DNA from 2 places in the Filifactor alocis ATCC 35896 genome. Region 1 is predicted to be linked to the other one. Evidence: a T-box and tRNA genes for the amino acid it is inferred to sense, from the RefSeq annotation. Region 1 holds a T-box; the other holds one or more tRNA genes.
The links. The T-box of region 1 lies ahead of tyrS (tyrosine--tRNA ligase). A T-box ahead of a tRNA ligase gene usually reads a tRNA of that ligase, here a tRNA-Tyr.
Positions count from the first base shown of each region.

Region 1 (4,405 bases):
ATGAATACTGAAGAAATAAATGGGAAGTAATACGAAAGTGAATGAAATTTTTGTAAATTTGAATGGGAAACAATCATCTATTTGACCGTGTTTCTATATGAGAAATCGGAATAGAGAAATAGAGCGGTCAAACTATGAACAGTGCCTTAATATGATGATAGAGGGCAAGTGAAATAGATAATACGATAAACAATGAACAGAGAGTATCTTTTTTGGCAACTTTTCATCTGCTAAAGAATAATATGACAATAGATGTCAAGTTATTGTGATATAATGAAGATAGGAGATGTTAATACTATGAAAGACAATAGATTATTCAGGATACTATACTATATTTTAGAAAAAGGAAAAGTTACGGCAAGTGAGCTTGCTGATAAATTTGAGGTGTCGGTCAGAACAATTTATCGCGATATCGATTCTCTCAGCAGTTCCGGTATTCCCATCTATGCGTTGAAGGGAAAGGGTGGGGGAATAGAGATTGCAGAAGATTTTGTATTGAGCAAATCGCTACTTTCCAAGCAGGAGAAACAACAGATTATGTCCGCTCTTCATGGATTAGACAGTATAGCAAAACAACATGAGAATGAACTCTTGATAAAACTGTCAGCACTGTTCAACATAAAAAATACGAATTGGATAGAAGTTGATTTTAATAATTGGCAAAACAACAAGTTATACGAAAAAACTTTTTATGATATTAAATCTGCAATTTTAAGTAAACATATGATTTCATTCTCATACTTCAGCAGTAACGAAGAAGAAACAAGGAGAAGAGTGAAACCGGCGAGATTACTTTTTAAGGGTCAGGACTGGTATCTATATGCGTTGTGTTTGCTCAGAAATGATTTTAGATATTTTAAATTGTCTCGTATAAAAAATTTGGAGATTCAAGATGAGATGTTTGAAGACAGTTTTGAGAATTTGATGCTGAACAAAGAAATACCATATAAAAATACAGTCATTCTCAAAGTCAAGTTTGACCGTAAAGTTGCCTTTCGTGTGTATGATGAGTTAAAGGGACAAATCACAGAGGACGATGATGGGAATTTATATACAGAAATAGAGATACCGAACGACTACGGCCTATACAATTATATTTTTTCATTTGGAGATGGTGCAGAAGTATTGGAACCGAAAGAGATACGAATGCAGATTAAAGAAAGGATAAATAAAATGGCAAAAAAATATATAATATGACAGATGGTGTCATGTTTCTTCTTGTAAAATGAACTTATCTAATGTAAGGAGGATTGAATCATGAAGTATGAATGGAGAAAACAAGAAAAAAGTATTTATGGTGTAAAACAAACACCGATTGTGATAGACATACCACCGGGAAGATTTATTTTGATAAGAGGGACAGGTAATCCCAATGAAGCTGATTTTTCGGATAGAATATCTGCATTGTATTCACTTGCCTATGCCATTAAAATGTTGTTTAAATCTACTGTGAAAAGTAAATCTGATAATGAGATTACAGATTTTACTGTGTATCCGTTGGAGGGACTTTGGAAAAAGTCGGAAGGACAAGAGTTTGATAAAAATAAACTGAAATACACATTGATGATTAAGCAACCTGATTTTATTACACAAGAACTATTTGCAGAGGCGCTTGAAAATGTGAAAAAGAAAAAGCCCAATGATTTATATGAGGAGATAGATTTTCAAAAAATAGAAGATGGCAAATCCATTCAAATGTTACATGTCGGAAGTTATGATGATGAGCTTCAGTCATTTGAGAGGATGGATCAGTTTGCAAGTGAATGTAAGCTTACAAGAACAGACGATTTCCACAGAGAAATATATTTGAGCAATAAAAATAGAACATCTGAAGAGAAACAAAAAACGATATTGAGATACTCGGTAAAATAGGAGGAATTGATGATGCCAAGACCAACGACAAAAAATGATTTAATGGCTGCTGCCAAAGAAAACTATGAAAAGTTAAATTTACTGATTTCAAAGATGAGTCAGGAAGAATTAAGTACGCCGTTCGATTTTTCAAAGGATGAAAAGAAAAAAGAAGCTCATTGGAAAAGGGACAAGAACTTAAGAGATATTTTCATTCATCTCTATGAATGGCATCAGCTTATTTTAAATTGGGTACATTCCAATCAACAAGGAGAAGAAAAAACGTTTTTGCCTAAACCGTATAACTGGAAAACTTATGGTGATATGAATGTTGAATTTTGGAAAAAACATCAGAATACTTCTCTTGAAGATGCTACGGATATGTTTCATAAATCCCATAATGAAGTCTTGGAGTTAGCCGAAACATTCAGTAATGAAGAATTGTTTTCCAAAGGTGTATATAAGTGGACGGGAGGCAGTACACTCGGTTCGTATTTTGTAAGTGCAACTTCAAGTCATTATGAGTGGGCGATGAAAAAGCTAAAAGCTCATCAGAAAAATGTAAGCCATTAAATGAAACAAATGCAAATCACCAATGAATAAGAGCAGAGACTGATACATCATTTCATCGCAGTAAGATACAATGGATGGTATGAGGGAGTAAAAAGAGTGAATACTTCCTCCTTTCATGCTTAATACAAATCTGTTGCAGTGCAGAAAAGGGATTGTTTTTGTAATGTTTTTGGAAAAAAGATTGACGAAAAAAATTTTTTCCACTATACTGGGGATAATTTCATACAGAGCGAAGAAAAAGAGAAAAGCAAGTGTTCCTTTGCAGAGAGTCAGTGTTTGGTGTGAATTGACAGGGAATTTGTAATATACACTTTGGAGCTTGTATTTGAACGAGAGTAGGGTACACGGCAGCTACCGTTATGAGCAAAATGAAGTGATGTCGATTCGGCATAATCAGGGTGGTACCGCGGACAATTCGCCCCTGTTGTAAAAACAGGTGTGGATTGCTTTTTTTATGGAAAAATTTTGGAGTTTGCCGTTTGAGCAAATGAGTTTTTGCACCTTAGAATCGTTTGAAAAGAGAATGTTTGAAAAAAGTTGGGAGGAATTAAGATGAAAAATGTGTATGATGTACTGTTAGAGCGTGGATTTATTGCACAGACAACGCATGAAGAAGAAATCAGAGAGTTGCTTGGCAAAGAGAAAGTTACTTTTTATACAGGATATGACCCAACCGCCGACAGTTTGCATGTGGGACATTTCTTGCAAGCGATGGCAATGAGACATCTTCAGTTGGCGGGGCATAGACCGATTATTTTGATTGGTGGAGGAACTGCGATGATTGGTGATCCGTCCGGACGTTCGGATATGCGTTCCATGATGACGGAAGAAACCATCCGTCACAACAGTGAATGTTTTAAGAAACAACTTTCTAAATTTATTGATTTTACAGATGATAAGGCAATTATGGTAAACAATGCCGATTGGTTGATGAAGTTGGAGTATATTCCTTTTATCCGTGATATCGGAGTACATTTTTCTGTCAATCGGATGTTGTCGGCGGATTGTTTCAAAACTCGTATGCAAAGTGAGGCGGGCTTATCGTTCTTAGAATTTAACTATATGTTGATGCAGGCGTACGATTTCTACAAATTGAATGAGTTGTATGACTGTAAGTTGGAGTTCGGAGGAGATGACCAATGGTCCAACATCATTGCGGGAACGGATTTGATTCGTCGCAAAACAGCAAAATCCGCTTATGGAATGACATTTCAACTGTTGACTCGCTCTGACGGAGTGAAAATGGGCAAAACGATGTCCGGAGCAGTGTGGCTTGATCCGGAAAAAACTTCGCCATACGATTTCTATCAATATTGGAGAAATATTGAAGATGCATCTGTTGAAAAATGTTTGGCTTTGCTTACTTTCTTACCGATGGAAGAGGTTCGCCGTTTGGGAGCGTTGCAAGATGCAGAGATCAATAAGGCAAAAGAAGTATTGGCATTTGAAGTAACCAAAATCGTGCATAGTGAAGAGGAAGCAATCAAGGCACAAGAAGCTGCAAGACAGTTGTTCGGCAAGGGTGGAACAAGTGCGGATGCTCCGACAACAGAATTGACCAAAGAAGAGTTGGAACAAGGAATTGGAATTTTAGACTTATTGAAACAAGTGGGATTGTCACCATCCAACAGTGAAGGTCGTCGTTTGGTGATGCAAGGTTCTGTTGCGGTAAACGATGAAATTATCAAAGAACCGAAAACAATCATAGATGATTCGTTCTTACAAGACGGAGTGATTATGCTTCGAAAAGGAAAGAAAAAATTCCATCAAATTAAAATGAAATAGTTAAGAAAGAGATGATTAGATTTAACAGAGTAATTGCCACCTGAAATTCTATTTTTTCAAGGAACTTCGGGTGGTTGTACTCAAAGCGGAAAGCCTCTTTTGTGTTTAGGATACTTTATGAGAGGTTTTCCGAAAATATTATAATATTTTTCTTGAAATCTATAAGGGAGTATGATATTATAGTCAAGTAGTTAAA
Region 1 is NC_016630.1:898,635-903,039, reverse strand. Features, by position in the region: gene HMPREF0389_RS04035 (helix-turn-helix transcriptional regulator) at 298-1,197, shown strand; gene HMPREF0389_RS04030 (GyrI-like domain-containing protein) at 1,258-1,872, shown strand; gene HMPREF0389_RS04025 (ClbS/DfsB family four-helix bundle protein) at 1,885-2,424, shown strand; T-box leader at 2,648-2,850, shown strand; gene tyrS (tyrosine--tRNA ligase) at 2,977-4,209, shown strand.

Region 2 (4,405 bases), 240 kb from region 1:
GATTTGGGCACTGTCTCAACAACAGACTCGGTGAAATTGTAGTGCCGGTGAAGATGCCGGACACCTGCGACAGGACGGAAAGACCCCATGGAGCTTTACTGCAGCTTAGCATTGGATTTAGGTAACAGATGTACAGGATAGGTGGGAGACTTAGAGTATAGGGCGTCAGCCTTGTAGGAGTCATCGTTGGGATACCACCCTTGTGTTGCTTGAATTCTAACTAGAATCATTGAATCATGATATAGGACACTGCTTGGCAGGCAGTTTGACTGGGGCGGTCGCCTCCCAAAGAGTAACGGAGGCGTCCAAAGGTTCCCTCATCACGGACGGAAATCGTGAGAAGAGTGCAAAGGCAAAAGGGAGCTTGATTGCGAGACAAACAGGTCGAGCAAGGACGAAAGTCGGGCTTAGTGATCCGGTGGTAGAAAGTGGAATTGCCATCGCTCAACGGATAAAAGCTACCCTGGGGATAACAGGCTTATCTCCCCCAAGAGTCCACATCGACGGGGAGGTTTGGCACCTCGATGTCGGCTCATCACATCCTGGGGCTGTAGCAGGTCCCAAGGGTTGGGCTGTTCGCCCATTAAAGTGGTACGCGAGCTGGGTTCAGAACGTCGTGAGACAGTTCGGTCCCTATCCGTCGCAGGCGCAGGAAATTTGAGAGGAGCTGTCCTTAGTACGAGAGGACCGGGATGGACACACCACTGGTGCACCAGTTGTACTGCCAAGTGCACAGCTGGGTAGCTATGTGTGGGAAGGATAAGTGCTGAAGGCATCTAAGCACGAAGCCAGCCTCAAGATAAGATTTCCCATTCGAGAGAAGTAAGATTCCATGAAGACTACATGGTAGATAGGCTCAAAGTGGAAGTGCAGTAATGTATGAAGCGAAAGAGTACTAATCAATCGAGGACTTGATCCGAAGGTAGAAGATGTTATGCAGTTTTGATGGTACAATCCATCAAGTAAGAATATATGATAGAAATGGGGGCATAGCTCAGTTGGGAGAGCACCTGCCTTGCAAGCAGGGGGTCAGGAGTTCGAATCTCCTTGTCTCCACCAATTTTAGTCTTAACAAAAATTACTGCAAGTATGTAGTAAGACAGTTTTGCAAGTATTTTCGAGCAAATTCAAGGCGGATGATGAGGAAAGAGGGAGTGTATATGAGATACAGGACCGATTGACGAAGAAATCCAACAAAGAAGTTGCCGAAAAGCGAAGCAAAAGAAAAGAATATGGTTACAATAGAGAAAGAGATACACCTGTTCCCATCCCGAACACAGAAGTTAAGCCTTTCATCGCTGATGATACTTGGGGTGCAGACCCCCGGGAAAGTAAGTCGTAGCCAATTCCAGTGGCCCCTTGGTCAAGCGGTTAAGACACCGCCCTTTCACGGCGGTAACAGGGGTTCGAATCCCCTAGGGGTCACCAAAGAAAAAGAAAATAGAGAAACATAGTTATTGAATGGGATCATAGCTCAGCTGGGAGAGCACCTGCCTTACAAGCAGGGGGTCATAGGTTCGAGCCCTATTGGTCCCACCATTTGTGGCTCGGTAGTTCAGTTGGTTAGAATGCCAGCCTGTCACGCTGGAGGTCGAGGGTTCGAGTCCCTTTCGAGTCGCCATCTTTATTTTCGAAAAGGTATTTTATATGCTGGCATGGCTCAACGGTAGAGCAGCTGATTTGTAATCAGCAGGTTGTAGGTTCGATTCCTATTGCCAGCTCCATGTTTACAGAGGAGGAGTTCCCGAGTGGCCAAAGGGGGCAGACTGTAAATCTGTTAGCTACGCTTTCAGTGGTTCGAATCCACTCTCCTCCACCAAAAAAACTCTTGACAACATAAGAAAAGATGATATAATAGTATTGTTCTTGATAAAGATACCGTGCGGGTGTAGCTCAGTGGTAGAGCCCCGGCCTTCCAAGCCGGTTGCGAGGGTTCGATCCCCTTCACCCGCTCCAGTGAAAAGTTGATTTTAGGACCTATTAGCTCAGTCGGCAGAGCACCTGACTTTTAATCAGGGTGTCCCGCGTTCGAGTCGCGGATAGGTCACCATTCAAAGTCTTTTTAGGACTCATTAGCTCAGTTGGTAGAGCACCTGACTCTTAATCAGGGTGTCCAGGGTTCGAGCCCCTGATGGGTCACCAACATTCAGCTTTTTAGAGTTATGATTGGAGAAGTACTCAAGTGGCTGAAGAGGCTCCCCTGCTAAGGGAGTAGGTCTGTTAAAGGACGCGAGGGTTCAAATCCCTCCTTCTCCGCCAGTATTTTTAATTTCGAGGTGTAGCGCAGTTTGGTAGCGCATCTGGTTTGGGACCAGAGGGCCGGGGGTTCGAGTCCCTCCACCTCGACCATTTTATGGGCTTATAGCTCAGCAGGTTAGAGCGCACGCCTGATAAGCGTGAGGTCGCAAGTTCGAGTCTTGCTAAGCCCACCAGTACATAAAAGATACTACGGAAATAGTATCTTTTCACTTTTTTGTAAATACTATCATAGGGGCGTAGTTCAGTGGTAGAACGTCGGTCTCCAAAACCGAATGCCGTGGGTTCAAATCCTGCCGCCCCTGCCAGTAAAACCTTTTTGAGACGTTATTTTAATGTTTCGGGAAGGTTCTTTTTTATTTTTTTAACTGTGGTACAATGAAAGAATAAAGCATTTTATTTGGGCAGTTAAGAGGAGGAAAATATATGAGTATTTATAAGAAGATTTCAATAGCATTGCTTATGATATCAATGATAATATTGTTTGTAGCTTGTAGGAATCATGTTAAGTTGAACAATAAGGAAGAGGTGTTTTTTCCAAAAGGTGATAATGGATATCCACAAAATAATATTGTTATGATAAATGGAAAACAGTACCTGTTGAAACATATAGAATCTGCCATGAACAATTCTCATGTGATACATGAAATAGACTTAGAATTAAGTGAGGAAACGGAGGGGATGGTGGAGGTTATTCTTCCGCAGAATATTCCAATCAATTTTTGGAGCATAGGGGTTAATGAAGAGATTGATTTTATTTCATATCACAAGATTGATTATCCAATAGAAGACAAGGATATTGTAGAAGGTGTTTCAGCAACATTACAAAAATTTTGTTTTATTGTGCCACTGGAGAAAGATACAAGTATATCCTTTAAGTGGTCAAATGTGAATGAAATTGAAAAGTCTTTCAATGATAGGGATGAGAATTATTTATTTAAGATAAAAATATTCCGTTAAATTATTGTTTTATGTTTTGACAACATTTTATACAATTAGTCTTCCAAGCGATATCGTTTTAGGAATACATTTTTTTAGCTTTGAATGCTATACATTAAATATTGACATCATAGTATATTATGCTTTCATTTGAATTTCTGATAATAGAAAATAATAGGATATGAAATTATTGTTTTTCTAGATTGTTTTGAGCATATAGCATATAGAGTTATGAAATGAAATTCTGTTTAACTGAAATTGAAAGGTACTTGAGATATAAATGGATGAATGATGTTATTGAGTTAGAAAACTTAGATATTATTTATACGAATAAAAAACCATTCTTTTGGGTAATCCAAGAGAATGGTTTTTTATGTATCATAATCTTTTATTGTACATTAAATGTTTCCGGATTTTTTTCTGTTGTAATATTGATGATGTTGCTGTTATCAACAGGGGCACCTGTTTTTGTGATAAATTCTTGGATAACGTCATCCGGATCTTCTGAAACGATTTTTTTGAAGTCTTCAAAATTAATTGTACCGGAAATGTTGTATCTTGGTAGTTCCAGTTTGTTAGACTGTCTGGTCACTCTACCCGGACGAACGGTAACTGCCATTCTTACACCAATATTTTTTAGTACCTGCTTTATATTGTCGTTATATGAACCGTAAGGATAAGAAAATGCATAAGGCGAACAATCTAACATCGCAAGTGTAGTGGACGCTTTGGATAAGTCTGCATAGACATCATTATAATCTTTTGTAATAAGGGCAGACTTTTTATCAGTTGTCAGATAATGGGTGTTATAAGTATGTGATTGAAACTCGAACACGTCTTTCATTGCTTTCATTTCGTCTGCACTACAGTGCGGTAAACGAGAGGAATTTGTATATTCAGATAAGGTTCCGATATTTTCTACGATTGGAAATTGTGTTGCTCTCATATGGTATTTTTTTAGAATAGGGTAGGCAATTTCATAGTTGCTGCGGTACCCGTCATCCATTGTGATAACAACTGTTTTTGCAGGAAGTTGAATTTTTCCGTCTAAAAAATCTTCTAATTGATTTAGATGAATAGTGGTGTATCCGTGTTCGTATAAGTAGTTCATTTGACGCTCAAAATTTGCTTGTGACACGGTCGGTGAATTAACATCATTTCCTGTTGTGAAATGGTGATACATTAAAATCGGAATTCCTGTATGATTCAC
Region 2 is NC_016630.1:1,137,590-1,141,994, reverse strand. Features, by position in the region: rRNA gene HMPREF0389_RS05025 (23S ribosomal RNA) at 1-919, shown strand, start outside; tRNA gene HMPREF0389_RS05020 (tRNA-Ala) at 984-1,059, shown strand; rRNA gene rrf (5S ribosomal RNA) at 1,232-1,348, shown strand; tRNA gene HMPREF0389_RS05010 (tRNA-Glu) at 1,354-1,428, shown strand; tRNA gene HMPREF0389_RS05005 (tRNA-Val) at 1,464-1,539, shown strand; tRNA gene HMPREF0389_RS05000 (tRNA-Asp) at 1,545-1,621, shown strand; tRNA gene HMPREF0389_RS04995 (tRNA-Thr) at 1,650-1,724, shown strand; tRNA gene HMPREF0389_RS04990 (tRNA-Tyr) at 1,735-1,819, shown strand; tRNA gene HMPREF0389_RS04985 (tRNA-Gly) at 1,883-1,956, shown strand; tRNA gene HMPREF0389_RS04980 (tRNA-Lys) at 1,975-2,050, shown strand; tRNA gene HMPREF0389_RS04975 (tRNA-Lys) at 2,067-2,142, shown strand; tRNA gene HMPREF0389_RS04970 (tRNA-Ser) at 2,169-2,259, shown strand; tRNA gene HMPREF0389_RS04965 (tRNA-Pro) at 2,273-2,349, shown strand; tRNA gene HMPREF0389_RS04960 (tRNA-Ile) at 2,356-2,432, shown strand; tRNA gene HMPREF0389_RS04955 (tRNA-Trp) at 2,490-2,564, shown strand; gene HMPREF0389_RS04950 (hypothetical protein) at 2,683-3,216, shown strand; gene HMPREF0389_RS08735 (polysaccharide deacetylase family protein) at 3,584-4,405, opposite strand, start outside.
Region 2: it has a tRNA-Tyr gene. The T-box ahead of tyrS (tyrosine--tRNA ligase) is inferred to sense a tRNA for this amino acid. The anticodon was not compared.